DNA from 3 places in the Halomonas sp. AOP13-D3-9 genome. Region 1 is predicted to be linked to each of the others. Evidence: riboswitches for the same ligand, from Rfam matches in the RefSeq annotation. Region 1 holds a riboswitch; each other region holds the start of a gene.
The links. A riboswitch is a leader RNA that binds a small molecule or an ion and turns the genes downstream of it on or off. The one in region 1 is predicted to bind thiamine pyrophosphate.
Positions count from the first base shown of each region.

Region 2: linked by a shared signal. The riboswitch ahead of ACT3UM_RS12550 (SLC5/6 family protein) and the one ahead of tenA (thiaminase II) in region 1 are both predicted to bind thiamine pyrophosphate.
Region 3: linked by a shared signal. The riboswitch ahead of thiM (hydroxyethylthiazole kinase) and the one ahead of tenA (thiaminase II) in region 1 are both predicted to bind thiamine pyrophosphate.

Region 1 covers NZ_JBQSYH010000007.1:110,945-121,525, forward strand. The annotation lists gene ACT3UM_RS09500 (DASS family sodium-coupled anion symporter) at 1-728, opposite strand, end outside; gene ACT3UM_RS09505 (hypothetical protein) at 980-1,114, shown strand; gene ACT3UM_RS09510 (hypothetical protein) at 1,393-3,105, opposite strand; gene ACT3UM_RS09515 (TetR/AcrR family transcriptional regulator) at 3,534-4,136, shown strand; gene ACT3UM_RS09520 (MFS transporter) at 4,181-5,383, shown strand; gene thiC (phosphomethylpyrimidine synthase ThiC) at 5,458-7,362, opposite strand; gene tenA (thiaminase II) at 7,395-8,093, opposite strand; TPP riboswitch at 8,172-8,333, opposite strand; gene ACT3UM_RS09535 (putative quinol monooxygenase) at 8,623-8,925, opposite strand; gene ACT3UM_RS09540 (NADP-dependent oxidoreductase) at 8,986-10,005, opposite strand; gene ACT3UM_RS09545 (LysR family transcriptional regulator) at 10,113-10,581, shown strand, end outside.
Region 2 covers NZ_JBQSYH010000010.1:75,100-85,680, reverse strand. The annotation lists gene ACT3UM_RS12570 (zinc-binding dehydrogenase) at 1-164, opposite strand, end outside; gene ACT3UM_RS12565 (NnrU family protein) at 210-788, opposite strand; gene corA (magnesium/cobalt transporter CorA) at 929-1,897, opposite strand; gene ACT3UM_RS12555 (diguanylate cyclase domain-containing protein) at 1,926-3,350, opposite strand; gene ACT3UM_RS12550 (SLC5/6 family protein) at 3,431-4,804, opposite strand; TPP riboswitch at 4,794-4,901, opposite strand; gene ACT3UM_RS12545 (peroxidase-related enzyme) at 4,999-5,580, opposite strand; gene ACT3UM_RS12540 (hypothetical protein) at 5,761-6,453, shown strand; gene ACT3UM_RS12535 (CoA-acylating methylmalonate-semialdehyde dehydrogenase) at 6,525-8,024, opposite strand; gene ACT3UM_RS12530 (zinc-binding metallopeptidase family protein) at 8,293-9,363, shown strand; gene ACT3UM_RS12525 (alpha-E domain-containing protein) at 9,360-10,370, opposite strand; gene ACT3UM_RS12520 (circularly permuted type 2 ATP-grasp protein) at 10,375-10,581, opposite strand, start outside.
Region 3 covers NZ_JBQSYH010000002.1:197,801-208,381, reverse strand. The annotation lists gene ACT3UM_RS03050 (SPOR domain-containing protein) at 1-863, shown strand, start outside; gene ACT3UM_RS03045 (DMT family transporter) at 945-1,820, shown strand; gene ACT3UM_RS03040 (DODA-type extradiol aromatic ring-opening family dioxygenase) at 1,829-2,566, opposite strand; gene ACT3UM_RS03035 (DoxX family protein) at 2,641-3,069, opposite strand; gene ACT3UM_RS03030 (LysR family transcriptional regulator) at 3,136-4,053, opposite strand; gene thiE (thiamine phosphate synthase) at 4,050-4,682, opposite strand; gene thiM (hydroxyethylthiazole kinase) at 4,672-5,481, opposite strand; TPP riboswitch at 5,505-5,603, opposite strand; gene ACT3UM_RS03015 (hypothetical protein) at 5,658-6,002, opposite strand; gene gloA (lactoylglutathione lyase) at 6,249-6,785, shown strand; gene ACT3UM_RS03005 (DUF6164 family protein) at 6,795-7,163, shown strand; gene ACT3UM_RS03000 (cupin domain-containing protein) at 7,178-7,843, opposite strand; gene ampC (class C beta-lactamase) at 7,964-9,130, opposite strand; gene ACT3UM_RS02990 (LysR family transcriptional regulator) at 9,289-10,164, shown strand; gene ACT3UM_RS02985 (metal ABC transporter solute-binding protein, Zn/Mn family) at 10,189-10,581, opposite strand, start outside.

The DNA.
Region 1 (10,581 bases):
GGCATAGCCAGGATAGCGACCAAACCAGGCAGTAGCATGGCGAGCGCCCAGGTCATCCAGCTCAGCTGGATTTCCGCCCCAGTGGCGATAGATATCAGCTCTACGGTCAGTGGGTTGGGGGCAGTGGCGGTGACAAACATCGCTGAGGTAATCGGGTTGCTGTGGTAGTTCACCAGTGCCAAATATTTGCCGATTTTGCTCGACGTGCCATCTTCCGGGCGTGAATCAAAGCCTTTAGCGATAGAGCGCATTATGGGGTGCATGATGCCGCCACCACGGGCGGTATTGCTGGGGGTTACTGGGGCAATGGAGAGCTCTGAAAAGGCCAGGCTGTAGCCGATTCCCAGCGTCTTCTTGCCAAAGATAGAGATGAAATAGTAGCCGATACGGGCGCCTAGCCCCGTTTTAATCAGCCCTCGCGAGATCATAATCGAGATAGCGATTAACCAGATCAGTGAGTTGGAGTAGCTGCTTAAAGCATCGTTAATGGCGGTGCCTGGGTTGTCGCTGGTCACCCCGCTCGCCGCCACAATCGCAATGGCAATGATTGAGATGGCCCCTATGGGCATTGCCTTACCAATAATCGCGGCAATCGTCCCCACAAAAATAGCCAGCATTAGCCAGGCATCAGAGGTGAGACCTTCTGGCAAGGGAATAGCCAGCCATATCAGTAGAGTGATCGCCACCGCAATAGCGGTTGGCCAGGGTTTGAAAGGCAGCGTCGGCATCGTGGAGCCCTATAGTAAGTAGGTGGCTGCGGTACGCTCACAGGCAATAAAGCAGTGCTTGAGTTGCGACTTAAGTCTAGAGCGGATGGACGATTGGCGACTTGCCCCACGTCAATTAGAAGCTTGATCTAGCCAGGATGACTGCTGCTCACAAGATGGCGGCCACCACAGCCACGGCTACAAGCCGATGGGCGGCTGGCGCTTTGGTAATACCATCGACGGCGCCCAGGCGGAATACCTTTTGGTACACGATGCCCAGGCCAACCTTTCGCCCGTGCCCGATGGCCAAGCAGATGGGCGCCGACGTGACGCTGGATTTTCGCAAGGTCGATGTCGTTGAGGAGATACTCAAACTCACCGGTGGGCGCGGGGCTGGGCGATCATAAGATCATTACCTCGCTATGCCCTGGCGGCAAAGAGCGCATGCGCAGGTTGATGAGCATCATCGCCGCGGGACGGTTGGACCTTGGCCCCGATGGTTAACCATCGCTACGCGCTGGAGAATATCGTCGAAGCCTACGATCTCTTCTCCAACCAGCGCGACGGGGTACTGAAAGTGGCGCTTGAGGTTTCATAAAACTCAAGTGACATATTCAGCAGTGAGGCTATAAAGAAAAACCCGCTAATATCAGCGGGTTTTTCGGATTGAAAGAACTATCGAGTATCAGTTCAATTCCAGTGAGAAACTCATTTCAACGCCTGCATCATCCACTCTGAGCCAGTACTCAGTGTTCTTATAAGCATCACCATATTGCTTGAGCATATCAATATCAGACGCTGCTATCTCATCCGAGGGTATCTGCTCCATAACATCGGCCAGCGAATGATAAAACTCGCCTGTCATGTGGCTGTGAAACAGTAGGTCATGCTCTGAAGTAGGGGCTTGTAGCTCTGACTGCAGCGTCGCTGAATCGCTAATACCCACGCCTAACGCAACCGCCGTGTCAGACATAGCGGCGTAAAGCGCTGGTGCGTCTGGTGGCAGCATCATGCTCTTGACTTGCTTGGCTTTTCCGCCTGGTTCAAGTCCAAGAGCCCCTAGCACCGGCATGAAAGCGCTCACTGTAGACAGCAGCGCCAGCGGATTTTGTGAGGCGAGGGTGAGGATGCCGAGACCGCTGGGCGCCCCGTTTTTCATCGTTAGACTGTCAATGCGAGCATTGAAACCAGACAACGACGGGCCAATCATCATGGTGATCGGGTTATTGATCGCCATGTTAATTTCATTCCAAGTACCGTTTAGCTCCTGTAGTTCATCACAGCTGAACGGGTTTTGACGCACTTCCTGCGCATATTTTTGAACGGTTTGAAGCAGTACAGGCAGGTCCAGACCCAATCCAAAGCTGGCCATTCCACCGGTGCTGCCAAGGCCCGGAACCTGTGTGGTCAGGGCACGCAGATCGCTGACAATATCTTCATCGGTCTCAAGGATGAGATTCATCTCCATGCGGTCGAGGCTGTAATCACGCATGCCCATTACCAGACCAGGGAAGCGGCTGGTAATGCGGTCAATATCTGCCTGGCAGGTGGATAGATCCAGAGGTTCTGCATCGACGGCATTCATCAACGCTTGAGTACCCGAATGCGTAGGGCTACTTAGCTCATCAAACAGCCGTGAGGAGTCGATCTGCCCGGCACCGTAAGGCGTGAAGTCATGGCGCTGCTCAAGCTCTGCCAGTGCATCGGTATCACCGATACTGCTGTCGGGCAGCGCTTTACCCAGCACCTGTGCCAGCAGCTCGTCGCTGGCATCCTGCGGCACCACCGATACCAGTAGCTGCTGGTCGTCAATGGCTAGGATGGCCTGGAGTGGGCCCTCAGGCGTCAGTACCCAGTAGTCGGTGCCGTTAGTGGTGGCCGTGCGTGGAGTGATGTCTGCTTTGGCGAGGATGCGCTGCAGCGTTTCGCGAAAGGCATCTTCATCCTGCAGTTGCATGCGCAAAACAGGCAAAATACCCAGCCCATAGAAAGCAGCCTGAGGGCTCATCTTGAGCCCCAGCGCATGCACATCTTCCAGTGACTCAACCCCGACTAACTCTTCACCCATGGCGATTAACAGCGTCATCATCGAATGCAGCACTTCATCGTCTTCTATCTGGGGCAGCGTATCGCGCAGTTCATCCAGATCAGAATCAAGGGTCGCCATGGGCTGCATACGCTGATAAAGATCAAAGACATCCTGTTCAGGCATCGCTTCGCGCGTGGCCATGAAATAAGGGGAGTTAGCCGGAACGTATTTCAGCATTGGCGCTACGTTATTTTTCGGCGCTTCCTCTTGCGTTGCCGCTTCGGTTGGCTCGTTATCATCGCTGCAGCCGCTGAGCAGGCCAGCGCTGAAGAGGGCAAGAGTAACCGCTATGGAAAGTTTGGTTTTCATCTGGAATCAGTTCTTTGAATGGTGTTGGTTTTAAATGAGCCGAGTTGAGCTGAGCGCTCTGTAAATGGGAATCATACACGAGCAATGTATAATTAATCTACTTGGACGGAAAAAGACTCAAAGCCGGTGCATTAAATGCTGGTTAAAGAACATTTGGTAAGCCGTGAGAGTAGCGCAGAGAAAGTGACTCAACACTCTCAGTGCCTCTTGAGCTCAAGAGCAATATTCAGCTGCAATGCTGTTTAGTAGGTCGCTAGTTTAGACTTCCTGGTACAGCTCACTGCCTTTGTTGCGAACCTTCTCCGCTTGTTCTTTTATGCCTTTCATCACTGTTTCCTGATTGACGTTTAGGCCTTGACGGGGTGAATGCCTGCCACTATGGTTATAGACAGACCTGTCTGTTCAGTAGTGTTTAATGATGAGGCTTTATGATGACGCTTGATCCATCGTCGGTCTCCCGGCCCCGAGAACGTATTATTGAAACGGCTAGCCGATTATTTTTCCGCCAGGGCTATTGTCCCACTGGCATTAATCAGATTATCAGTGAGTCGGGGGTTGCTAAGGCCAGTTTTTATACGCATTTCCCTAGCAAAGAGGCCCTTGCCATGGCTTGGCTTAGGCAGCGCGAAGAACGCTGGATTGAACAGCTAGCTGAGCGAATTTCTCAGCATCAACTAACTGAGAAGCGGATTTCCGCTATGTACACCATGTGGTACGACCAGATTCGCGAAGAAGGCTACCGTGGTTGTGGTTTTATCAATATGGCCGGGGAATTCAGTGATGAAAAGAGTCCGGTTAGGGCTCTTGTGCGTGATCACAAAGAGCGTGTAAGACAAGTTGTCGCCAATAATGTGCTAAATGAATATCGGCCCATGATGGAGCCCGATGACTTTGACGAGTTGGTGAATACTATTTACTCACTTTTTGACGGTGCCATTATTCAAGCGCAAAACTTTATGCAGGATTGGCCGATTGATTCTGCAATGAACACCTCACTACAACTGCTTACTTATTACTGCAAGGCCGATTGAAAATACATAAGTGATGAAACACCAGAAATTGTAAGGCTTTCAATATGCTTCTTCCCGCCTTATTAATGCGCAACTCTGCCTTCAATATTGTCGGCGCGGGCTTGTTAATTGTGGCATCTACCTACGGGTTGTCGCGCTATACCTATGGCTTGTTCGTACCCGCTATCAGGGATGATTTCAATTTAAGCCAAACGGCCGTCGGTGCGATTGGCAGTGCCTCCTATCTGGGGTACCTGCTGGCAACGTTGGTGAGTCCGCTGCTGGTTCGCCATTTTAATCCGCGTATGCCGATTATATTGGGCGGCATGACCGCAACGCTGGGTATGCTGTTGGTCGCGCTGGCGGGTAACCCGGTATGGTTAGCATTGGGGGTGACGCTTGCCGGTTGTAGCCCAGGCCTGGCGTATCCACCGCTTTCTGATGCTATCAAGCAACTCTGTCTCGCTGAAAAGCAAAGCCGCTATTACGCCATTATCAATTCCGGCACCAGTTTTGGGGTGATGGTTTCTGGCCCATTGGCCCTTATTGCGGGTCCTCAATGGCAACTGGCTTGGTTGTGCTTTGCATTTATCGCGCTGATCGCCACGCTATGGAATTTTTTTATAATGCCGGGCAATGCACCTAACCATGAGCTCTCAAACAGAGTGAAGTCGGGTGCCTCCCAGGAGCCTATGTTTACCCTTGTGAGACGCAAGTTGAAAGATAGTTCGGTGCGTCGCCTACTGCTGGGTGCGCTTCTATTCGGGCTGGTAACCTCAATCTATTGGACGTTTTCGGTTGAGTTGATCGCGGGAGAGAAGAGCCTTTCTGATACCGGCCGGGTGATCTTCTGGATTGTCGTGGGCATTGCCGGTGTGGCGGGTGGTTTGGCCGGAGAACTGGTGACTCGCTTTGGACTGACCAAGGCATTGAAGTGGGCGACGCTGGCCATAGCTGCCTCGATAGCCTTACTCACCATTGCGAGTGACGGGATACTGATGCTAACGCTATCGGCGGTTTTGTTTGGCGCTACGTTTATTCTTATTACGGCGTTATACGGTATTTGGAGTGTCAGTTGCTTTCCAGAAGCTCCGTCCACTGGCTTTGGTCTAACCTTCTTTCTTATTTCTGCAGGACAACTGATATCGCCCACCCTCGCCGGGCTTGGTGCAGAGATTTGGCAATTGACAGCGGTGTTTCAGGTCACCGCGATACTCTGTTTAGGTATCTTGTGGCTACTCCCGACCCAGGATGTATGGAGTATGTGACCAATAGCCTAAGCCCGTTACCCCAGCACCCCGTCATCTCGACGGGGTGCTGGTTTGATAGCGAGAGGCGAAGTTTAAACCTCCTGATACAGCTCGCTACCTTTCTGGCGAAACTTCTCCGCCTGCTCTTCCATGCCCTTCATAACCGCTTCCTGATCGCCGTTTAGCCCGTGCTCATTAGCATAGTCACGCACCTCCTGGCTGATCTTCATGGAGCAGAACTTCGGCCCGCACATGGAGCAGAAGTGGGCTACCTTGGCGGAGTCCTTGGGCAGGGTTTCGTCGTGGTACTCCCGGGCAGTATCCGGGTCTAGCCCCAGGTTGAACTGGTCTTCCCAGCGGAATTCAAAGCGCGCCTTGGATAGTGCATTATCGCGCCGCTGTGCTGCCGGGTGGCCCTTGGCGAGATCCGCCGCGTGGGCAGCAATCTTGTAGGTAATGATGCCGGTTTTGACGTCGTCTTTATTGGGCAGGCCCAGGTGCTCTTTGGGGGTGACGTAGCAGAGCATGGCGCAGCCAAACCAGCCGATCATCGCCGCCCCAATGCCGGAAGTAATGTGGTCATAGCCGGGGGCAATATCCGTTACCAGCGGCCCTAATGTATAGAAGGGCGCTTCGTCGCAGTATTCCAACTGCTTATCCATGTTCTCTTTCACCAGGTGCATGGGCACATGGCCGGGGCCTTCGATCATCACCTGCACATCGTGCTTCCAGGCGATATGGGTCAGCTCGCCCAGGGTCTTGAGTTCGGCCATTTGCGCTTCGTCGTTGGCATCGGCCACCGAGCCGGGGCGCAGGCCATCGCCGAGTGAGAATGCCACGTCATACTGCTTGCAGATCTCGCAGATGTCTTCGAAGTGGGTGTACAGGAAGCTCTCCTGGTGATGGTACAAACACCACTTGGCCATGATCGAGCCGCCGCGGCTAACAATACCGGTGACCCGCTTGGCGGTGAGCGGCACATAGCGTAGCAGTACGCCCGCGTGAATGGTGAAGTAGTCCACCCCCTGTTCGGCCTGCTCGATCAGCGTATCGCGGAAGACTTCCCAGGTGAGGTCTTCGGCCACGCCTTTAACCTTTTCCAGCGCCTGATAGATAGGCACCGTGCCAATCGGCACCGGCGAGTTGCGCAGTATCCACTCGCGGGTTTCGTGGATGTTCTGCCCAGTGGAGAGATCCATGATGGTGTCCGCGCCCCAGCGGATGCCCCAGGTCATCTTATCCACCTCTTCTTCGATAGAAGAAGTCACCGCTGAGTTACCCAGATTACCGTTAATTTTGACCAGGAAATTACGGCCAATAATCATCGGCTCGCTTTCTGGGTGGTTGATGTTATTGGGAATAATCGCCCGCCCTTTGGCGACTTCATCACGCACAAACTCAGGGGTGATTTCTTCCGGCAGGCTGGCGCCAAAGCTCTGGCCTTTGTGCTGATGGCCCAGAATGCGCTCTACTTCAGCGGTACCTAGCGCTTGACGGCGCTGGTTTTCGCGTAAGGCAATAAACTCCATTTCCGGAGTGATGATGCCTTGGCGGGCATAGTAAAGCTGAGTAACATTTTTCCCAGGCTTGGCCCTGCGTGGAGTACGAGTTAAATCAAAACGCAGCTGGGCAAGGGTGGGGTCGTTAGCGCGGCGCTTGCCGTAATCAGAGGTGTGGCCTTCCAAAAACTCGGTGTCATCGCGCTCTTCGATCCAGGCACGGCGTAGGGCAGGCAAGCCTTTGCGTAAATCATTGATGGCATCTGGATCTGTGTAGGGGCCGGAGGTGTCGTACACCAGCAGCGGCGGGTTCTCTTCATCGATGCCGGTGGTTTTAGTCGGCGACAGGGAGATCTCCCGAAACGGCACGCGGATATCCGGTCGCGAACCTTCAATATAAACCTTACGCGAGCCGGGCAGTGGCGCGATGGCAGCGGCATCGACCTGGGCGGTTTCGGCTAAAAAGTGACTGGTTCTATTGTTGACGGACTTAGTCATTATGGTCTCCAAACGATTGTTGTTTTGCAGGGTTAGTGAGTGCGGGTTTCGTCTTTTAGGTCTTGGTCTATCAGCGCTAAGCCCATCTGCCAGAAATCGATTTCCAGGCGGGTGGCATCGCGGAAGATTTTGCTCAGTTCGGCAAAGCGGGCGGGGGTGACATCGGCAAGGCGAGCGTTGAGCCACTCAAGCTCCGCCTGCATGGCGGCCTGAAACTCCTCGCCTTCGTACATGGCAATCCAGGCGTCATATGGGTTTTGGCTGCCGCGCAGGGTAGAAGGCTGGGCGTTCAGCCAATTGGCGATTTCGCCGTAGCCCACCAGGCAGGGGGCCAGCGCCACGTGCAGATCCAGCAGGTCGCCGCGGCTGCCGGTATCCAATACATAGCGGGTATAGGCCAGCGTGGCCCTGGCTTCGGGAAGCTCTGAAAGCTCTTGTTCGGAAATTCCCCACTCCTGACAAAAGCCCACATGTAGGCCCAACTCCACATCCACAATGGCTTTCAAGCCTTCATGGGCCTGGCGAAGATCGGCGAGGGTGGGGCTTTTATAAGCAGCCAGCGCGTAGGCGCGGGCGAAGTGAATCAAAAACAGGTAGTCCTGCTTCAGGTAGTGGCGAAACGACGCCTCAGGCAGCGTGGCATTGCCCAACTGACGCACGAAATCGTGCTCAATATAGGCGCGCCAATCTTGCTGGCAGGCGGTGGTGAGATCAGTAAAGCGGTAGCCCATGATGCCTCCGGTGGTAATGATCCGGAGGGTGGGCGAATAAGATCGAGGAAATGGCGCGGAAGGTGGCGTGAAATGAAGCCGTGGCCATCGCTTGATCCCTACGCCGGTACCCGCGCTGCGACTTGTGTAAGTAGCAGCGCATTAGCCGGATCAGGTTCAGCGGGACCAGCGCTCGGCAGCATTAATTGCTACGCCCTGCGCCATCTCAGCCGGATTTCACCGGCACCCCGTCAAGCTGTTCGTTGGTGGAGTGTAGGAGGCGGGTGGGCGAGATGCAAGGGGCTGGCTATTGCTCTTGGGTAAAGGTGGAAGTTGATGTGATAGTGGTAGGCCGTCGCTATGCTGAGGCTATAGCGCCTAGCCCTATGGCTGCAGAAGGCGGACTGGAGCGCGCTTGCGACAACGGAGAAGAGGTTCGTTAAATTTGCTTAACGAGCTGCAATGCACCACAAACACTTCTTAGTCGGGCTGCTTCACAGGTGTAACGGATATAGTCCAGCTATGCGCGAAGGCTTTGTTTACAGAGTTTCTAATCCTCCCTGAGGCCACGTTCATTCAATGCATCGTACTTGCGGATATCAGCGCGCATCCTCCCGCTCCATTGATGGACAAACTGTACGGTCTTGTCGGCGTTTAGGTGGGCAGTCAGTGCGGCTTGATCAACCCAACGCTCCGAAACTATCAATCGCCCGGCGTCCGCGTCATCCACTGCAGCGTCATAAGAAATGTTGCCATCACGCCGCCGCGTGATGGCGGCAAGTACTTTTAGGTGGGTCATAAATCGCGCTAATTCAGCCGGGGCGACGTATAAATATCCGGTAACGATGAGCATGTTTTATTCCTCATAATACCGCCGCTGGAGCAAGGAATTGCTTTGATCAGCGGCAACAATTTACTGCTTAACGATAAGCACGACCGTACCTTGAACGCCGCCTTGCATAGCTCTCTGATGCGCAGCCGATGCTTCTGCCAACGAATAGGTACTGTCGATCACGACCCGAATGGTACGGTCGTCGAGCAAGCGACCGGCCTGCAACAGCAGCATTCCGTTTGATTGCACCTGTAGCGAGGAAACCGTAATCCCTAGCCTGTCGGCTTCATCCCTGGCAGAAAAGCCCAAGGGGTTGACCAGAAAGAGCGAGCCGCCTGGTTTAATAATGCTGAGGAAGCGTTCCATGTTCGGGCCACCCACAGCGTCAAGCACCAGATCCACGTCGTGTGCGACCGTTTCGGCGGCTGCCTTGGTGTAATCAATGAAGTCGTCAGCACCCAGCTCGCGAAGAAGCCCTTCATGCTTACCTGAAGCAACCGCGATCACACGCGCCCCTTTCCATTTAGCGACTTGAACCGCTAGATGCCCCACGCCACCGCCAGCCCCATTGATCAAGGCGGTCTTGCCTTCGAGCGGGACAGGCACATGCCGGAATGCCTGGAATGGGTTGAGTCGGTCATGACCAGGGTCAACCAGAAATTGCCAAGCAGTAAGCAGTGACATCGGGGCGCCTGCTGCCTCGACATGAGAAATGCCTTTTGGCTTCAACGCTAGGTGGCTTTCAGGAACGCTGACATATTCAGCATAGGTGCTGCTGCCCGTCATCAGGTCTTCGGGAAAACGCACCATTGCAAAGACGTGGTCACCTACGCTGACTTTGGAAACCTCGTCGCCAATGGCAGCAACGACCCCTGACACATCAGTGCCCAATATCAACGGGAAATGTGGGCTAGGCTGCCATTCTGGAGGTAGCGCCCGATAGCCGTCGCGCAGGTAAAGGTCTGGTGGGTTAAGACTTGCCGCATTAACTTGGATAAGCACTTCACCGGTTTGTACTTCGGGTCGGGGCGTATCTTCGTAAAGCAAGACCTCTGGGCCACCGAAACTATGCAGTTGCACTGCTTTCATCATGTCGTTCATCACAACCTCACTCAAGAATAGTCACATGGCAAATAGTAAGGAAGTTCCTTGTCATTGATAATGGTGCGTAGATTCGTTTTAATAATTCCATGAAGGAACAAATCGGATTGGAACGCCTCACGGGGCTTATCGCATTTGCACGCGCTGGCTCCTTAGGCAGCTACACCGCTGCGGCGCGCTCGCTGTCTGTTTCGCCCTCTGCGATAAGTAAAAGCATCCAGCGGTTGGAGCGTCACTTCGGCGTCTCTCTTTTTACTCGCACGACACGATCATTGTCTTTCACGGCCGAGGGCCGCGACTTGCATGGACGTGTGCTAGAGCTGCTGCGCCAGGCAGAAGAGATAGAGCAGGTGGTGAAGTCTGCTCGTTCCGAGCCCGCAGGCACGTTACGAATTGCGACATCACTTCCACTGGGCCTGCATCTGATTGCTCCTGCTATTACGGATTTTCGAAAACGCTACCCGAAGGTAACGATCGACCTGCGGCTGAGCGACCACATCGTCGGTATGGCTGAAAAGAGCATTGATCTTGCAGTACGGATCGGTGAACTTGCGGATTCGTCACTTTTGTCCAGGC
Region 2 (10,581 bases), on a different contig from region 1:
TCAGTGTTGTTCTTCGCCGTCGCGGTCACCTGCACCAGTACTTCACCCGCTTTGGGCTGCGGCGTGGCGACATCCTGATGATATTCCAGCTTTTCGATATCACCATGTCCAGTTAATAACATAGCGGCCATTGTGGTTGGCACCGTGTGTGTCGTCTCGACCATGGAGTGACTCCTAGGTTGGGCTAACGCCCGATTACTAAATAAAGATTAGCTAAAAACAGGCACGCCAATTAGCGCTGTATGCAGATAAAAAGCGAACACAACATACGCTACTAAGCCTACGAGCACGGTAGCAATGGTGGCCATTTTATGCGTGCTTACGGGCGTAGGCGGTGTAAGGCGGTCGCGCTTTTTAGCGGTTTTAAACGCCAGGATAGCCCAGATAAGAAAGGCAGCAAAAAAGATAATATCACCCAAGCGACCGTTGGCCAGCAGATGAGCAAACGCCCAGATTTTTACTGACAGCATCATCGGGTGGCCCAGCTTGGCCTTGATGGCATTGCCTGGAACATAGGCCGCCACCAGCATAATAAAGGCAGGTACCATCAGCAGTGCTACCGCATGGCGCATGCCCATGGGCGGGTGCCAGATATAGAGGGGGTCGAGGCGCATCTGCCCGAAACCATAAATCGCAATGGCCAGGCCAACGATGGAGACCGCCGAATAGGCGACTTTCCAGGTGGTTTCACCGTGTTTGGCAATCTGCTGCTGACGCCAGTTTTCAGCAAAAATACGTACAGAGTGGCTGCCTAAAAAAATCAGCAGCCCGATCATCATAATGGTCATGGAACAACTCCCAGTGAAAACGCTAGTCGACGGCTTTATGCCTTATAGTCTTGGTCGCTGGAGAGGATGCCACACTCAACCGCTGACCACCTATGTATGCGTCAATTTTTCGTTTCCTGGCGAGTCGCTCACTGGCTAGCCTAAAACCAATGCTTGCGCTTAAATAGCCAAACCATGACACCCGCAATACCCAGCATGGCTCCCCAGACAAAAAAGTAGCCGTACTGATAACGCAGCTCGGGCATATTTTCGAAGTTCATGCCGTAAATTCCGGCAATAAACGTAAGAGGCACAAAAATCGCGGTAATCACCGTGAGCACCCGCATGGTGATATTTAGCTGGTGGGAGGAAATAGAGATATAGCCATCGATTAGGTCACCGCAAATGTCGTAGTACATTTGGGTCAAGGTATAGAGGCGCTCGAAGCGATCCGCCACATCGTTGATCGCGTGCAGGGTTTCGCTCTCTTCCCGCGGTAAATGCTCATAGTCATAAGCGGTGAGTTCTTGGGTAATCCCCTGGTGGTAGCTAAAGATGCGACGCATTTTAACCAGCCGCGAGCGATAGGTGATGATCTTGCGCATTAGCACATCATTACCATTTTCCAGCAGCTCGTCTTCCAGATCGCTTAATGCGGTTTCAAACTCAAGCAGGCTATCGATATAAAAGCCCGCTGAAATATACATCACCCGCAGTGCGACATGTTCCGGCGAGTGGGCCAGTAGGGCTTTACCGTGCTCGTTGAATAGCCGTTCTATGGAGAGCGCTTGGCCGGGATGGAGGGTAACCAGAAATCGCTCGCCCACAAAGAAGCAGACCTGCTGAGGCAGGTAGTTTAGTTCGGCATCAAAGGAGGAGATACCGCGATAAATAATCAAGGTGTGATTATCAAACTCTTCGATTTTAGGCGGATGGCGCTCTTTGTGGGCATCTTGAATCGCCATCGGATGAAACTCAAACGCCTCTAAAATCGTCCGCTCGCTTTGTTGGGACTCCCCTTCCATATCAATCCAGATATGGCTGCCAGGCGTGGAGTGCCAAACGTCCATTAGGCGTTCATCGCTTTCGTGAGTTTCGCCTTCCGGGGTGGTCAAAATCGTTCGAATCATGGTCGTCCTTGAAAGGTTTCCCTGGTGCTTAACAAGCTCTACCAACAGGCTGGGCAATACGGACTTGGGCTTTTCCAGAACGTTTAGCTTCATACATCGCCACATCGGCACGCTTTAGCAGTTCGTTGGCGGTCTCGGCGCTGGCGGATAGATACAAAGCAACCCCAATGCTGACACTGACGTTTAGCGCTGCTTTGCCAGCGACCATTGGCTCTTGAACTACCTGAATTAATTTATCAGCCAACTGCTCAATGGCCGTAGGCTCACTGCCTTCCAATAGTAAAACAAACTCATCCCCGGCCCAGCGCGCGACATAATCAGTTTCACGGACAGCTTGCGCCAACCGTTTAGCAATCACACGTAGCAGCTCATCACCCATGGCATGGCCATGAGCGTCGTTAATTGCTTTAAAACCATCCAGATCCATGAAGAGCACTGCCAGGGGCTTTTGGGCACGCCGGGCACGCGCCATGGCATCAGGCAAACGTTCATCCAGGGCTCGCCGGTTGGGCAGTTGGGTTAAGACATCTTCCCTGGCCTGCTGGTCGCGTAGTCGCTCAAGCTGTTGGCGTTCGGTTATGTCGTGGATAAAAAGGCTTCGCCGCTCGCGCCCGTCAATTATCAGTTTTTTGATGCGCACCTCGACGGGCATTGCGTTGCCATCGTAACGGTGTGCCATAAACTCAATAGCTGCGCTGTCATTAGCGCTAGGCAAGCCAGCAGGAAAGACGAGCTGCGTGATTGGTCTCGCCAGGGCTTGTTTGCGTGGCCAACCAAACATCATTTCAGCGGCTTTATTCCAATCCAAAATGACGTCGTGTGCATCAAGACTGATATAAGCGTCGTAGGCTGATTCGATAACGAGATTAAGCTCATTAGTACGCCGCTCGATTTGGCACTCCATGCTGTGGTGTAACTCATTCAGCGCCTGCAGGGAGGCCTGGGCGTGTTTCTTCTCCATAACCAGCCGCTCTCGTAAGTGAATCTCATCGGTAATAATCGCGGCTAAGTCTTGCAAGGCAGCTAGCTCATCCTCACTAATCGTGCGAGGCTTTGTGTCGAGCGCGCAGAGTGAACCTAATGCCAAACCTTGCAAAGAGCGTAGAGGAATACCTACATAGAAACGAATGCTGCTGGAACCAGTCACCAATGGGTTATCGGCAAAGCGAGGATCCTGGCAGGCATCTTCAACAATCAACGGCTCAGAGGTAGCCACCGTGTAGGCACAGAAAGCCAAGTCGCGTGGCGTTTCGCGAAACTCTACGCCGACTCGCGACTTAAACCACTGCCGGTTAGCATCCATCAGCGTAAACGTTGAGATGGACACATTAAGCAACTGGGTCACCAATCGGGTGACTCGGTCGAAGGCAGGCTCGTCAGGAGTGTCTAGCAGTTCGATCTGATGAAGGGCTGCTAGTCGAACCTCTTCGTCAGGCGCTATGGGATAGCTCATTGTCATATCAACCATGAGGTAGGTGTTATTCTACCAGCATAACGCGATCAGCCCTTTACTGCTTAATACTCACTTTATACTCACTTTTTCTTAATTAAACCCGCGAGAAGGACGCTAGTGAGCGTTGAGGCGATTAACGCTCCGACGAATGGCCCCAAGGTGGGAATACTGCCCGGAAAACTTGCAGCCACGACCCCAGCGACCAGGCTACCTTGGCTTAACCAACCAGGGAGAATGGCACCCAGCAGGCCGGCGACACCCCCCATAATGGCCGCAATTGGCGTCATGCGTTGCCATAAGCCGAGCAGCACAGGCACCACAATGGCGGCACACAGCAAATCAGCAATCAAGAATAGTCGCAGTACCGACAGGCCCTGCAGGGCGATCACTACCACCGGGATCATCACGACGACCGTCACCCAACGAGCAGCCACCAGTGAAACGCCCTGCTGTTCGCTGCGGGCCACCACGAGCGAAGCAATACCGTTTTGTAGCGTATCAACGCTGGAGGCTACCAAGGTCACCGCCAGCACCAAAGCCGGTAACGTCAGCCAAACGGGAGCATCACTTAACAGGGCAAAGAAAGGCATTGGCGGCTCGCCGAGCGGCACACCGCTCATCGCCGCCAACACGCCCAGACCGCCAATCACCATCACTACCACTACGGTCATTGCGCCGCCTAACCAGGCGCCGCGCCCCAAGCTTTGATCATCTTGAGCGGCCCATACACGCTGCCAATAGCCTTGGTGGAAAAGGTTCGCTGCCGTTACCGCGATCACTAGCGTTAACGCTACGCTGAGCGCACTGGTGATGGGAATAGACGGGAGCGCAGCCTCATTGGGAATAGTGGGAAGTCGCCATAGTGCCATGCCACCCACCACACACAGCAGTACCAGCAGCAGCCACGCCTGCCAACGGTCAGTGGCAAGGCTGGCTCTCAGGCCTCCCGCTGCGGTATACACCAGCGTAGTAAGCGCCACGCCAATAATCACCAGCGCGGGCGGCACATCGGAAAGCAGCGCGGTGATGGCCCCAATGGCGGTGAGTTCAGCGGCTAAAAAACACGCCATATAGGCGATGGAGACCAGGGTTACCCAGCGCCGTACACCAGGGCCATAGCACGCCTCAGCAAACTCGGCGATACTGCGCCCCTCCGGCAACGCACGGCGAATCTTCGGCCCATACAGCCCCAAGACAATAAATGGCAATGCAGAGCCTAGCGCATAACCAACAAGGGCTAGCGGGCCGACGAAGGCACCAATTTCGGGAGGCGCAAAGAGAATCCATGCGCCCATACCAGAAGCAAGAAAGGAGAGCCCAAGGGTAGAAGCTGTTTGCGAGTTGCGTGCGGTTACGTAGTCGTCAAGTGGACCGTCCACCCAGCGAGCACGCAGGCCTAAAAAAGCAAAGCAGCAGAGCGCCGCGCCGAGCACGGCTGACGTTAGGTAAAGCATGTCGCGCTTCCTCCGCCGGTACTAACCGGATCAGGTTCCAGGGTCTGCGCAGTGCGCATCTCAGCCCTTTTGAGCAGGGGCTCCCCTGGCGACAGTGAATGTAGGTACGCTTAAGAACGGTGTTAACACTGATTCAGGAACTATTCTCAATCAGATTCACGGCTTAGTAAAGTTTAAGATACAATGTTCGCACCTTAGCGAGGCACACGCCCCATTAAGTAAAACTCCTCATTAGGCGGCGTGCCCGCCAATGTAACCAACCGATTCGACAAACCAAAAAATGCCGCTATGGCGCCTATATCCCAGCAGTCCTCTTGGCTAAAGCCCACTTCCCGTAAGCGCGTGAACCACTCGTCGGTCATTTCACCGACATCAATGGCACAGTGCATGGCGAAATCGAGCATCACCCGGTGGCGCTCACTAATCGGCGCCACGCGATGGTTGATCGCCACTTGATCTGCAAGCAGCGGGTCTTTGCTGTAAATACGCACCAGTGCACCGTGAGCGACTACACAATACAAGCAGCGGTTGCGCGCACTAGTAGCGACTACAATCATCTCTTTTTCGGCTTTGGTGAGCGTGTCCGATTCGCGCTCCATTAACGCATCGTGATAGGCAAAAAAAGCCCGAAACTCTGCAGGGCGATGGGCCAGCATCAGAAAGACATTGGGCACAAACCCCGCTTTTTCCTGCACGGCCAAAATGGAACTGCGAATATCTTCTGGCAGATCATCCAATGTTTCAGGAACGTTAAAGCGACTCAATGATGCAGACATACTCACCTCTTTATTGTTAAATTTAAACATCTAGTAAAAACGGTTTAGCTGATAGGTAACAAAAAGCTAAATGAAGAAACTTTTATTTAGCTGCTTCTCTCGCCATACTGGCTTAATTAGCTAAGAAAAATCGCGACCTACTCCTAAAAATATAAATAGCTCGTTCAAAGGGAAACCGCTATGAGCCATAACGAAGCCAAGGAACATACACCCGGTCGTCTAAATGAGCTGTTTGCTGACCCCTACCGAGCGTTTGAAAATGATACCGATGAGCGTCAGCTGCACATTCGTATCATGTTACATATGTTACTTGCCCGCCCAATGACACGGGGTCAAATGACACTCCGCGTTATCCATGGCTGGGAAAACGGCGGTTTTGAACCCGAAGACCTCCAGCATGTCGATTATCCCCTTGATGGGGTGCCTGACTTTAAACGTGCAGTGCAGGATTTTGAACACGCCTCTAAGCACAACACGCCGCTACCTGCCGACAAAAACGCCATTCTTGCTGCCCCGCTAGCCGATGCGATTGCAGGCGCCGAAGCCGAGGGCCAAGACCTCTCCAGCGACATTCGCGAGGCCCCAGCGCGCTGGCCTGCATTTGAAGGCGGTTTAGCCCTGTATACGTTGTTTAAAATGTATCATCGCCTTATTTACGGTGAAGATGACAACTATCGTTGCGCCCAATGCATGACACCGCTGGGTATGCGCGAAATACATGAGTTTCACCTTGAAGAGGGAGAGTTTGCGCTTCTGGTGCCGCCAGCTGATGAATTTATGCACGGGCAGTCACTGCTAGTTTTACACGAAAGCCAGCTTGATCCGATCGAGCAGTTGCTTGAAGAGAGCCTGCCGCTGTTTGATAATTTTTAGCCCTACGCTGTCGGATGATTCATCGGCCCGCTTAAAGTCGGGCCGATGTGCGGCAGTTTAGGTCGCTTTCATTAGCCCAGCGAGATGGTGCTGTTGATACCGCTGGATACGTTCTCCGGCTCAAACCAACGTGCCGTCACCGTTTTGGTTTGTGTCCAGAACGCGATCGCCTGCTTGCCGTTAGGGCCTAAATCACCCAGTTTCGAAGCCCTCGAACCGGTAAAACTGAAATAGGCAACTGGTACGGGAATCGGTACGTTGATACCAATTTGGCCAACGTCTACATCGGTTTCAAAGCGGCGTGCTACCCAACCCAAGTTAGTAAAGATAGAGGTGCCGTTGCCGTTAGGGTTGGCATTGATAAAGGCAATCGCCTCATCCAGCGTTTCAACACTCACCACGCACAGCACGGGACCAAAAATCTCTTCCCGGTAAATGGTCATATCCGCCGTTACGTCAGCAAACAGAGTCGGCCCAACAAAGTTGCCGTTGGGATAGCCCTCTACCTGAACATTGCGCCCATCGACCATCAGTTTGGCACCCTCTTTCTCCCCCGCATCGATTAAACGCAGCACGCGGTCACGAGCAGCTGGTGATACCAGCGGGCCTAAATCCGCATCGAGTTGGGTGCCCGGGCCGACTTTCATTTCACGCGCCGCATCAACGATATCGCTCAGCCACTCACGCGCCTCGCCTACCAGCACCACCACAGAGTTTGCCATGCAGCGTTGGCCCGCCGCGCCAAAGGCTGAGCCCAGCAGGTTGTTGATCGCCTGGCTACGGTTAGCATCGGGCATCACCACGCAGTGGTTCTTGGCCCCCATCATCGCCTGCATACGCTTGCCTGCCGCCGCTGCACGGTTATACAGCAACGAGCCCACATGGGTAGAGCCGATGAACGAGAGCGCTCTGATATCCTGGTGATCAGCAATTTGGTTGGCCACATCGGGGCCACCGTGCACCACATTGAGCACACCCGCAGGGACGCCAGCTTCGTGGGCTAGCTCCACTAAGCGCATGGTGGAGCTAGGGTCTTGCTCTGATGGTTTAAGAACAAAGGTGTTACCGGTGGCAATCGCCAGCGGAAACATAAAGCACGGCAGCATAATCGGGAAATTAAAAGCGGTAATACCGGCGCCCACCCCCAACGGTTGGTGCATCGTATAAACGTCCACCTCGTTGGCAGCGTTTTCTGCCAGCTCACCCAACTGCAGCGAGGTAATCGAACAGGCGTGCTCCACCACTTCCAAGCCCCGGCCAACTTCCCCTTCCGCATCGGGAAGCGTTTTGCCGTGCTCTTCGGTGATCAGCGCCGCCAACTCTGCGGTATTGTCGCGAATCAGTGCCTGAAGCTTGAGCATAATGCGCATGCGTTTACCCAGCGGCACTTTACGCCACTCCTTAAACGCCTCTTTAGCGCTGCTGATAGCGCGCTCCACCTCGTCAGCGGTACAGAACGGCACCCGCGCTACCACCTCTTGCGTGGCGGGGTTGACCACATCGCGCCACTCCTGGCTTTGCGACTGCACAGGCTGACCATCGATATACATGGGAATTTCGCGAACGGACATAGCGTTGCTCCTATTTATGATTGTGGTTGTTATGGTTATAGAAAAGCGGTTTTTAAAAGCACATCGCGGTAAGGCAAGTACACAGGGTATAGCAGTAAGTTAACGTTAACGTCAACCAAGTATCCCATGAGTAAACAAAATCTTCAGCAGGACGTCAATTAGTCTTTCCATTGTGGTGCCGTGCTGGCTATGCTTCGCCTAATCAACATGCCGCGGCATTGCGGATCGCACATGGCGAGCGTTCGTGCTTAAACAAAGGGAATTATCTATGCAGACCTTCAACTGCCGCTGTGGCAATCCACTGTTCTATGAAAACACCCACTGCCTTAGCTGCCAGTCAGAGGTCGGCTGGTGTCCTGCCTGCAGTAATATCGTTGCTGTTGCCCCCTTGGATAACGGCGGCTATCGCTGCACCCACCCAGGTTGTGATACGGCGCTGATGAAGTGTCACAACTACGCTGTTGAGAACGTGTGCAATCGTATGGTGGTAATGGAACAAGGCCAAGCGGATACGCTATGCGACTGCTGCCGTTATAACGCCATGATCCCCGATCTCACCATTAATGGAAACCGCGAGCGCTGGGCAGCACTTGAGGCGGCAAAACGGCGCCTGTTTCATACCCTTGATTTACTGAAACTACCCCACGGCACCCAAGAGGAGGCTATTGCGGTGCCGTTAAGTTTCTCGTTTATGGCTGATGCCCTACCTGACCAAGGACTATGGCGCTCTACCGCCAACCAGGAGAAAGTGTATACCGGCCATGCGGCAGGCCATATCACCATTAACGTCAAAGAGGCCGACGACGTTGAGCGCGAGCGTTTACGGGTCGATATGAACGAGTCCCACCGCACCTTGATTGGCCACTTCCGCCATGAAATCGGCCACTACTACTGGGACGTATTGGTTAAGGATCGCGATGAAGAAAGGTGTCGCGCAGTATTTGGCAACCACCACCGGCCAAGCTATACCGAAGCGTTAGAGCGCTACTACCAGCAGGGAGCCCCCGGCGATTGGCCCACCCGCTTCATCTCCGCCTACGCCACCATGCACCCCTGGGAAGATTTTGCCGAAACATTCGCTTATTACTTGGATATGGTCGCCGTACTGGATACCGCACTGCACATGGGCATTACCCACGTTGAGTACGACGGCAGCCTTGAGAGCATGCTGATAGCCTTTCACCAGGTAGGCATGGCGGTGAACGAGCTCAACCGTGATATGGGACTGCTCGATTTGGCGCCAGGTGTGATTGCCCCGGCGGTGCGCGAAAAACTGGCGTACCTGCATGACATCATTCAGGCCGCCAGCCCGTTAAAAAGCGATTCCTATACGCTTTAGTCGTTATCGTTGTCCCCCGCGTGGCTCTGGCTTTGAGTCTGACTCTGGGTTTGCGTCACGCGGGGCACGCTGTCGTCATTCACAAAGTAGGTGGCGCTAAGCGTATCGTGGATGGCGGCAAAGCCGATCTGCAGTTCATCGATAAACAAGTGCAGCTTACTGGGTGAATGGGCGAGCGCTTGAATATCGGCGTCGACTACATCGGCGCGCACCAGCGAGACGGTGGCCGCCGGACGATCCTGGCGCGGCAGTAGCGTCAGCTCATGGCCCAGGGTTTCAAGGCTGCAGGCAATCGAGCGTGGCAGGTTAGGGTCTTGCAGCAAAAAGCGCAGCACATCTGGCCCGCGCACCCGTAAGCGCACCTGTTGGCGATACATCTGGTAAGCAGTCAGTGACTTGAGCACGCTCATCCATTGTAGGTTCTCAAATGGCAGCAACTCTTCAGGGTTTTGTGGCAGCAGGCTGGCGGAGCGCACGTCAACAATGCGAGTGGTCATATCGGCCCGTTCCAACTGACGGCCCAACTCAATAAAAGTACGCGCGGGGCCATGGCTTAACGTGCCTTCAATCAGGCCCGTTAACGCCTGGCAACCACGAATAACGCTTTTAAGAAAGCTATCGCGACGGCGTGGACTCACGCCGTTTTCGGCATGGTCGGCGACGCTAAGATAGAGCTGGTTAACCTCTTCCCAAATCTCCCGGGGCACCACATCCCGGGTGGTTCTCAGGTTCTCACGGGCACTGGCAAGAGCGGAAATAATCGAAATGTCATTATCGGTATCGGCGCATAAAAAGTGCACCACGTTGCGTTCATCAAAGTCGTTATGGCGCGCGGTAAAGGCTTCCAAGCTGCCAGTCATTTCGATAAGCGGCGCCCAACCCAGCGGTAGACGACCTGGCAAATCGAGCATAAGGTGACTATTGACGCTCAGTAAACGTGCGGTATCTTCCGCACGTTCAATATAGCGCGCCATCCAGTAGAGGTTCTCTGCAACGCGTGACAGCATGGCGTTAGGCTCCTTTCACCGCGGCCACTGCCGCCTTATCGTCGGTTTCTACAATCCAGGTATCTTTACTGCCGCCGCCTTGAGAGGAGTTCACCACCAACGAACCCTCAATTAACGCCACCCGGGTGAGACCACCGGTAGTCACGTGGATTTCAGGCCCAGAGAGAATGAAAGGGCGTAAATCCACATGGCGTGGCTGTGGTAAACCATT
Region 3 (10,581 bases), on a different contig from region 1:
AGCGACAAATTACCACCGCACGGGATATGCTAACGCTCTCGGTCAGAGTGATGCAGGACTTCCCCCAGTACTACCACTATTTTGGTCTGCAGGAGTTCACCTACCGTGGGACCCGGCATACCAGTCACAATCGGTTGGTGCGCGATTACCCGGGGGCCGACGGCTTAAAAACCGGCTTTATTCGCGCTTCTGGGTTTAACGTAGCGACCACCGCGATGCGCGGTAATCGGCGTTTGGTGGGTGTTGTGATGGGCGGTTTTTCTTCCCAGTCCCGGGATACCCATATGGCCAACCTGCTAGATCGCAGCTTCCTACGTGCCTCGCTGCGCGACCAGCAAAACTGGATGGGCGACACCGATTTCTCGCGTGAATTCATGGCCTTTGCGCCGCCTGCCCAGCCGGTTGCGCCACAGCAGCCCCTCTTGGCGGTGGTCGAAACCACAACACTGTCGCCATCGGCCCACGCCACACCTGCCACGCCAGTTGTTGATCTTGAAGAGCAGTTGGCCGGTATTGCTACCATTCAGCGCCCCCCACCCCCCAGCGAAGCGCCGCAGACTGATCCTCTACAAGCGTTCATTGAACGTGAACGTCAGATGGCCGCCGCTAATGAAACGGGCGGCGGCTGGGGGGTGCAAGTGGGCGCTTTTAGTCGCGAAGCCCAAGCGCGCCAGTTGGCTCAGCAGGCGGCTCAACGCATCGCCCAGAATTTAGGCGGACGCGTTGCTGTGGACACTGTAGAAGGACAGAATCCGGTTTATCGCGCCCGGCTAATGGCATTGGATGAACAGCGTGCCCGCCAAGCGTGCCGTGAACTGCACTCCCAGGGTATGGACTGCATGGTGGTTAACGCCAGCCTATAAGGTGGTGTATGGCCATTACCCCGCCAATGGCAAGTTGGCGGGGTTTTTGCTTTTTAACGGCTAATAAAAAAGGAGGTTGCGGTGACAACGTCACTCAAAGGCATACTCTGTATGTGTCTGGGCGTGCTGTTTTTAGCCCTAGGCGACGCCGTTTCCAAATGGTTAGGCGAAGTGCATTCGCCGCTGCAGATTATTTTCTTCCGTGCGTTAGTCTCGCTACCGATGATTGCGCTGCTGGCCCATTTTGCCGGTGGCTTGCGTAAGCTAAGGACTAAGCGGCCTGGCGTGCATTTTCTGCGCGGATTGATCTATACCGCCACCATGGTCTGTTTCGTATGGGGCTTAACGCTGTTACCCCTGGCGGAAGCCACGGCAATCGCTTTTGTGGCACCGCTGTTCGTAACGCTACTGTCGGTGCCCTTGTTGGGTGAGCGAATTGATCCGCCGGTACTCATCGCATCGTTAGTGGGGTTTGCGGGGGTACTGATTGTGGTTCGCCCCAACGGCGATGCCTTTCAGGTGGGCGCATTAGTGCTGGTGGCCGCCGCGCTATTTTATGCGCTGATGATGATTACCGCGCGCCGCTACGGCGCCCGCGAGCACTTATGGGCAATGCTGTTTTACATGACCTTTGTGCCATTAATCGTCACTGGATTAACGCTGCCGTGGGTGTGGCAAACACCCCAGCCGTGGCACTGGGTCGGGTTTTTCGCGTCTGGCGTGCTCGGTGTCGCCGCCACCGCTTTTATCACTTTGGCCTTTCGGTTTGCCCCTGCGGCCATCGCCGCGCCATTTGATTACACCGCCATGCTGTGGGCGGTGCTGTTGGGCTGGTGGTTCTGGGGCGAAATGCCGGATCTTTGGGTCTGGGTAGGCAGCGCCTTGATAATGGGCAGCGGTTTAGCGGTGGCGTATCACGACCGTAGAACCACCCTTAAACGCCGCCCAACTGCCTAGCAATATACTTAAGCAAACTGATAAACGTCCATGGCAAGCACCCCGTGCTCGACGCTGTGGTGCAGCTGGGCCGCCTCGCCTCCGGCTCCCATGGCCACCAGCAATGGTTGAAAATGCTCAGGGGTTGGATGGTTCTTCTCGGCGTTGGGCGCGCGCTCCCAGCTAAGCAGTGCGTCGCGATCATTGGCGATCAGGCGTTCGCTGACCCAAGTGGCAAACTCATCGACCCAGGCAGGCATTGGGCTCTCCAGGGGCATAATTTCATAAAGATTATGGGTCAGGCTACCCGAGCCGATAATGAGAATGCCTTCTCCCCGCAGTGCCGACAGGTGCTCACCCAGCGCGACTAGTTCTTGATTGCTCCAACGCACCGGAAGCGACAGCGAAACAACCGGCACCTTGGCGTCAGGAAACATTAATGAGAGGGGTACCCAAGCGCCGTGATCCAGGCCGCGCTCTACCCGCTCGGCGCCTAGTAACTCGGCTAGCCGTTCAGCCAGTTCAGGCTCGCCGGGGGCGGGATACTGGCACTCGAACAGCGCCCGTGGAAAGCCGCCAAAATCGTGTATGGTCTCTGGCTTGGCGCTGGTACTGACCTTGAGCGCTAGGCTCTCCCAGTGTGCCGACACCACGACCACCGCCTTGGGTGAAAGCCGTTTGCCCAGTTCGCGTAGAAAGGCGTGAGCCGGGGTTTTATTAAGCGCCAGCATGGGCGAACCATGGGAAATAAACAGGCTAGGTAACATGGGGGAATCTCCATAGCAGCATTGCCAGCGCTGACGGTGAGGCGAGCGCTGGCGATAGGATTGTGGGTTAGGGGTTAGGCGAATCGATTGCTTAACACCCAGCGGCCGCTGCCCAGGCCCGCTTGCACGATTAACGCCAGCGTCCAGAACACCGGGAATTCCCAACCGCCGCCGGCATTTGAAAACATCCAGCCGTTGCCAAGATGCACCCAGGCAGCGCCAAGCAGCACGGGCACCAGCGCCAGGCTCACCCAGCGGGTATATACGCCAAGCAGCAGGGCGATGCCGCCGCCGATTTCGGCAGCAATGGTCAAGTAGGCCAGAAATCCAGGTAAACCCAGTGATTCAAAATAGCCGACGGTGCCCGGCAGGGTAAACACAAACACCTTGAGCAAACCGTGAGCGAGGGCCATTACTCCTAGTGCAATACGTAGTAGCGAGATGGCATGGGGCTGTAGAGAAGGAGTGGAGTGAGTAAGGGTTGTCATAAGAGTAGCTTCCATCGAATGGTTGATGGCGCTACTTTACCGCCGGATTATATCGAGATAATCAGCATATTTTGCACATCACTATTGCGTAATTGGCGACAATCCGATGTTCTGCTCCCAAACCGGTGGATCGCCCCACGCCTCGGTGAGCAGGTCAATAAAGCGCTCCACCTTGGCAGGCAGGTAGCGCCGGGCGGGGTAGAGCGCGTGAACATCGAGCCGCACCGTTGGCTCATGGGTCAAAATGGGCACTAAACGCCCGCTGGCGATACTCTCCGTGACCAGAAAGCTGGGCTGTTGAGCGATGCCCAGGCCCGCTTCTGCGGCGTGAGTGAGTACATCGCCGTTATTGCTTTCCAGCGGGCCATTGACCGTCAACGACTGTGTGGCAATCTGCCAGTCAGCGCTGTGCTGGCCGCTGCGGTAGCGAAGGCAGCGGTGCTCAGCAAGGGCTTTAATGCTACTGGGTTCGCCGTGGGTGGCAAGGTACTCTGGTGATGCGCAAAACAGCAGGCGGCAGCGGGTTAGGCGGCGTGCCACTAAACTTGAGTCTGGAAGGCTGCCGATACGAATGGCGACATCATACCCCTCTTCCAGCAGATCAACGCGGCGGTCGTTCAGATCCAATCGAACTTCAAGCGCTGGATGGGCCTGCATAAATTGAGCAACGAGAGGCGCCAGGTAGCGGGTGCCGAAACTCATTGGCCCATTCACGCGTAGCCGTCCACGCACATCACTGGTGCCTTGGCCTACTTCGGCGGCGGCTTCATCGAGCGCTTGCAGCACGCCTTGGGCGCGGGCTAAATAGCGCTCCCCGGCTTCCGTGAGATGCAGTCGTCGCGTAGTGCGCTGTATGAGTCGCGCCCCCAGTGCCTCTTCCAGCGCCATGACCTGGCGGGATACGCGGGTGCGCGAAATATCCAGCGCTTCGGCAGCCCGGGTATAGCTACCCAGCTCGGCTACCCGCACAAAAGCGACGATGTGCTCCAACTGGTTCATGACGCCGAAACAGCTTGGAAAACCTGAAATGTCCGTGCCGCCTGGTAGGGGTCAGGCTGACCACAAATAGCCGATATCACCGCTAAACCGTTCGCTCCCGCGCGCTGCACGCTAATCGCATGGTTGGCTTTCAGCCCGCCAATGGCCACGCTGGGCAGCGGGCACGCCTTGACCAACGACGCCAGGCCGCCAAAGCCGATGGGCTGGGCATGATCCTGCTTGCTCACCGTGGCAAACACCGGGCCAATCCCCACATAATCGAGTAACTCCACCGGTGCAGCTTCTAGCTGGGCGAGGGTGTTGATCGACAGGCCAATAATCGCCTGCTCACCTAACACTCTACGCGCCTCTTGAACGGCAGCGTCGCTCTGGCCGACGTGCAGACCATCTGCCTGGCTCTCAAGCGCCACCTGCAAACGGTCGTTAATGATCAGTGGCACACCGGTGCCCGCCAGCACCGCTTTGAGCCGCTTGGCTTGGGTCAACATCTGTTCGTCGCTGGCGTGCTTATCACGCAGCTGCACGATGGTGACGCCGCCTCGTACCGCTGCCTCAACCGTCTGCTCCAAGCCAATGGCGTCGCACAGCGCAGCATCGGTGACTAAATAAAGCGATAGATCAAACGGCATCGATAGCCTCCAACTGGGCATGGGTGGTGAGGTCGTCAGGGGTGAGTTGGTACAGCGTATCCAGCAGCGCCACTTGAAAGCTGCCAGGCCCCTGGGCGTTGCTGCCTGCCCGTTCACCGGCGACCGCAAAGCAGGCCAGGGCGGCGGCGGTCGCGCCCAGCGGCGCTTCACGGTTGGCAGCCACAAAGCCTGCCACCAGCGCGCTTAGCCCGCAGCCTAATGTTGTCACCCGGGGCATTAAGGGGTGGCCACCGTTAATACGGTAGTGCTGTGTGCCGTCTGTCACCCAGTCGCTTTCCCCGGTCATCGCGACGATACAGCCATTTTTTTGCGCCAGGGCGATGGCTGCATCCACGGCTTGCTCCGTAGCGGCCGTCGAGTCCACCCCGCGGCCCTGGCTGGCTAAGCCGTTAAGGGCAAGAATCTCCGACGCATTGCCACGAATCACGCTGGGTTTATTGGCCAGCAGTTTCGCGCACAGCGTTTGGCGATAGCGCGTAGCGCCAACGGCGACGGGATCCAGTACCCAGGGAATCGCGTGTTGATCGGCAGTCGCTGTGGCGGTCAGCATCGCATCGGCCCAGTGGGAGGAGATCGTGCCGATGTTAATCGAAAGCCCCGCGGAAATAGCCGTGAACTCCGCCACCTCTTCAGGCGCATGCAGCATGGCGGGCGACGCGCCGGTGGCTAGCAGCAGGTTGGCAGTGCTGTTCATGGCCACATAGTTGGTTATGCAGTGAACCAGAGGTGTCACTGCGCGCAGCGTCTCTAGGTAATCGCCAAGCGGGCGTAGGGTCATAGCATCCTCCCGGCAGGGAGGTGGTAAGCGTTACCACGACTCCCTACGCCGGTGTTATCCGGTTCAGGTTCAAAGGGTGCTTCTCAGCCCACTGGTAACGGAGGGCGCCCCTGTCGAATGATTACTATCCTTGCCTGGAGTAGCCCTGTAAAGCCCCGAATGCGGACGATGGCCCGCTAGCGAAACGAAATACGTGTACCGTAGGTAAGCATTTCATCAGGCGTTATGGCTTTCCCCTCTACCCCGATCATCTCGTCGCCGCACTGGTCAGCGAAGGTCAGTACGCCGTGGGTCAGGCCCAGTTGACCTAGGGTGTCGCGTATCTCGCCCGTGCCCAAAAAAGTGCTGACATGGCCCTTGTTGTCGCTCAGGTCAGACACGCCGTTGGCGTGATGAAAACGCACTTTGTAGATGCCATCCATGGATTCAACCTCCACAATCGGCGAAAAACCGTTGTGCAGAGCATTGGAAAGTTGCTTTAGCGTCAGCTGGTCACCCAGCGTCATATCAATCGAACTCATGGAAAACTCCTGGACGACGCCGTCAATGTGAAGCGTCGCTCATGTGGCAGGAACTGCTTTTTTGTAAAGCTTGTGAATAATAAGTGTAGGGGTTTTGTTCATGATTGCCAGTGCGCTTATGGGTAGCGTGATGCGACGCTGTCTATGTGCTTGTAAGGGCTGGTATTATGGCCCTAAAGCCCCCATGGTAAGCGGTATATGAGGCGCAATAGCCTCCATGGTTAATATCAGCAGCAGGAGAGCGGAATGAGTTTTCAAGGCGAACAGCACCCTGGCGTCGTTGCTACACCACCCCAAACTCAAGGGTTTCGTTTAAATCACACCATGCTGCGGGTGAAGGATCCTGAGCGTGCGCTGGCGTTCTACTCAAAGGTGTTTGGCATGCAGGTGATGCGGCGGCTGGATTTTGAAGAGATGCAGTTCTCGCTGTATTTCCTGGCTAACTTGGAGCCCAGCGACAGCGTGCCGGAAGATGCGCAAGCGCGTACCGCCTGGACGTTTAGCCAGAGAGGGCTGCTGGAGCTGACCCACAATTGGGGCACCGAAGACAAGGACGACTTTGCCTACCACGATGGTAACGCCGAACCCCAAGGCTTCGGGCATATCTGCTTTAACGTGCCGGATTTAGCGGCGGCTCAAGCGTGGTTTGACCAGCATGATGTCACCTTTGTGAAACGTGCCGATCAGGGCAAGATGAAAGATGTTATCTTCGTTAAAGACCCGGACGGCTACTGGATCGAAGTGATTCAGGCAGACCTGATGGTGGGGAAGAGCGACGCTTGAGGCACGCCAATGGCTGAACTACTGTTCCGGCTGCGCCACGTTACCGACGAAGAAGCCATGGAAGTGCGTGACCTGCTCGCCGCCCATGGCTTTGATACCTATGAAACCCAGGCGGGGTTTTTCCGCCTGGGCGTCGATGCTATTTGGTTGCGCAACCCGCACCAACACGACGCGGCCATCGCCGCGCTAGAAGCCTATCAGGCGGAGCGCCTGGAGCGTGTCCAACGGGAGCATCAGGCAGCGGTTGAGCGGGGTGAGCAAATGACGCTATGGAAACGCCTAGCGGCCCACCCGCTGCAGGTGGTGCTGGTGCTATTAGCGGTGACGCTGATTGTCGCCCTCACACTTTTGCCGTTTTTGGGCTTGTCGCAAACCTGAAACGGAACCTAAGCCTAAGCAGGCGGCAGATGACCGCGTTTAAGGTACATCATGACCCCATCTTCACCAGCGGTGAGAGCAGGGGCTGCGCCACTAGGGTAGCGGCACCAGGTGCCCGCCGTGTAGCTTTGCTCTCCATCGCTCAGCGTGCCTTCCAGAACCAAAAACTCCAGACCGCCCAGCAGCGTGGGGTAGGCAATGGAAGTGCCCGCCGACCAGCGTTCCAGGCTGGTACGTTCCTGCTTGTAAGTGTGCAGCATTTTGTAGGCGATGCGCGGGCGCCGGTCTGGCTGCCAGGGCAGTCGGTGGGCGGGCACCGCCAGTTGGAGCGTGTCGTTGGGGTCAAACTGATGCAGTTTGACGAAAATCAGCGCTCCTTCCTCGCCAATATTTGGCGTATGGCCGGTGCCGATGGGGTTTCTGAGGTAGCTGCCCGCCGCGTAGCGCCCATGTTCATCGGCGAACACGCCTTCCAGCACCAGAATCTCTTCGCCACCGCCGTGGGTATGCCGCTCAAACTGCGTATTGGGTGCGTAGCGGACAAGGCTGGTGGCGCGGGCAACTTCATCGCCAATGCGGTCAAACATCATGCGCTCTACCCCCGCACTGGGGGAGTCGACCCACTGATACTCTTCTGGGGTAACACAGGCAAAGTGGCTAAAATCGGCGTTTAAACGCATGGGAAAGGGCTCTTCGCAGTGAAGGTTAGTAACGGGGAGGGGTGTTAGTCTCCTTATCGACAGCGAAAAATGCAACCAAAAAGCCGCCCGAAGGCGGCGTCACGTTGTCTGGACGCTTACTTAGGGCGCTTCAGTGAGCTCGGAAAGGATATGGTGAGCCGCCTCAATGCGGGCCTGATTGGGATAGTTGCGGTTGGCCAGCAGCACAATGCCGATCTGCTCGCTGGGCACAAAGGCTACGTAGCCGCCAAAACCGTTGGTGGCGCCGGTTTTGTTGTAGAACGCCTCCTGCCTGGGGGCTAGCGGCGGGGTTAAGCGGTTGGCGGCGTTGGGCTCCAAAATCATCTCAAGGGAGTTGCCCGCCAGTAACTGCTCAAGCGTCACCGGGTAGGCGTAGCTTTCCCAGCCCAGCCCTTGGGTCATATCGCCGAACTCAAAGTAGCCTGTGCGCGTGGCTGCCAAGGCTTGGCGGAGTGGCTCGTCGTCGAGCCCAGGCGCCTCCATATGCGCCTCCACAAACGTCAGCACGTCGGCGGCTGTGGATTTTAAACCGTAAGCTTGGGCATCCAGCATGCCTGGGTTGACCCGTATAGGCTTATCCTCTTTTGAGTAACCGTAGGCGTAGTGATCCTGCTGCGATTCCGGTACCTGGTAATAGCTATGCTCAAGCCCCAGCGGGGCGAACAGCGCTTCTTCCATCAGCATCTCGAACGGTTTATCAAGGCGTTGGGCAGTTAAATAGCCCATCAGGCCTATGCTCGGGTTGGAGTAGAGTCGATGGCTGCCGGGGGGAGATTCAGGTTGCCACTGGCGATAGTAGTCGAGCATTTGCTCTTCGTTTTGTACCGCATCGGGGAACTGCAGCGGAAGCTCACCTGCCGTATAGGTGCCCAGTTCCAGCAGCGTGATCTCATCGAAGGCACTGCCTTCAAGGGTGGGCAGGTACTGGCTGGCCGGGTCGGATAGCGAAAGCGCACCGCTGGACTGGGCATAGCCCGTTAACGCCGCCGTGAAGATCTTGCTGATCGAGCCGAGTTCGAACAGTGTCTCATCGGTGACCGGAGTACCCGCTTCTTGGTCGGCTTCTCCATAATTAAAGTAATGCTGTTGGCCACCGATACTCACAGCGACCGCCATGCCTGGAATACGGTGCTCCGCCATCAAAGGCGCAATAGTGTCGTTTACCAGCGCCTCGATGTCTGCGTTTTCAGGCGCATCAGATGCCCAGGCAAAGCTGCCGATGAAAAGAGAACCCGTCATGATAAGCCCGGAGTTTGCTGCTAACATCTTACCCATACCAGTATCCTGTTGTGATTAGCATTGAGTGAAAGCTGGGTGGTCTCACCCGCCGTAAAGAGCGTGACAGTGGCTAATTTACGGCGTGCTGTGTCGATTAACAAACAGCGATATTTTGCCCGAGCCATTAGAAAAATTTGGGGGTCAAGGTGGTGCGTCCCTACCTACCGTTAAAAGCACTGCGCGCCTTTGAAGCGTCGGCCAGGCATTTAAGCTTTACCCGAGCATCTGAAGAGCTTCACGTCACCCAGGCCGCGGTTAGCCATCAGGTGAAGCTGCTCGAAACGCAGTTGAAGGTGCCGCTGTTCAAGCGCTTGCCTAGAGGGCTAATGCTGACTCAGGAGGGTGAGCTGCTGCTGCCGGTATTGAAGAGCTCATTTGATCAGATCTCCCACACCCTGGAACGGGTGGGCGAGAGCAGCTACCGGGAAGTGTTAAATGTTGGAGTGGTCGGGACCTTTGCCGTCGGCTGGCTGCTGCCAAGGCTGGCGGATTTTAAGGACCAATACCCGTTTGTCGATTTGCGCCTTTCCACCCATAACAACCGCGCGGATATTGCCGGTGAAGGGCTCGATTTTGCTATCCGCTTTGGCACCGGGGCCTGGCACGCTACCGCGGCGCAGCCTCTGCTACCGGCGTCACTTTCGGTCATGTGCACGCCGACCATTGCTGCCCGGCTTAACACGCCAGCCGATCTATTAGGCGAGACCTGGCTGCGCTCTTACCGTGCCGATGAGTGGACAGAGTGGCTATTAGCGGCGGGGCTGCCGCGCAGCTTTGCGATGACTAACAGCATTGTGTTCGACTCTTCCATCGCCATGGTGGAAGCCGCGATACAAGGGGCAGGCGTGGCGCTGGCGCCACCGCTGATGTTCCCCCGCCAACTGAGCAGCGGCGCGCTGGTACAGCCTTTCGACACCGCTGTCAGCCTGGGAGGTTACTGGTTGACTCGCCTGCAGACACGCCCGGAAACCCGCGCCATGGCCTCTTTCCGGGAGTGGCTGCTCACCGCGATTAACGTCTGAGCATCGCTTGGTTATCCGGCCCGCTTAGTGGCTATGCTCGTCATGGTCATGGTCATGGTCATGGTCATCGTGCTCGTGACTGTGCTCATGATCGTCATGACCACCAGGCTGGGCCAACGCATCGTGCAGCACATGGGCATTGTGGCGCATCATCCCCAGATAGGTGCTGGCTTCGCCTTCCGAGGCTAACGCATCGGCGTAAAGCGTGCCCGCAATCGGCAGGCCGGTCTCTTCGGCGAGCTGGGTGATGATCGACTGATTGGTCATGTTCTCATGGAACAGTGCCTTCACGTTCTCCTGCTCAATCACATCTACCAGTGCTGCCATGCTGGCGCCACTGGGGTCAGCTTCCGTAGAAAGTCCCACCGGCGAGAGGAAGGTCACGCCATAGGCGCTTGAGAAGTAGCCAAAAGAGTC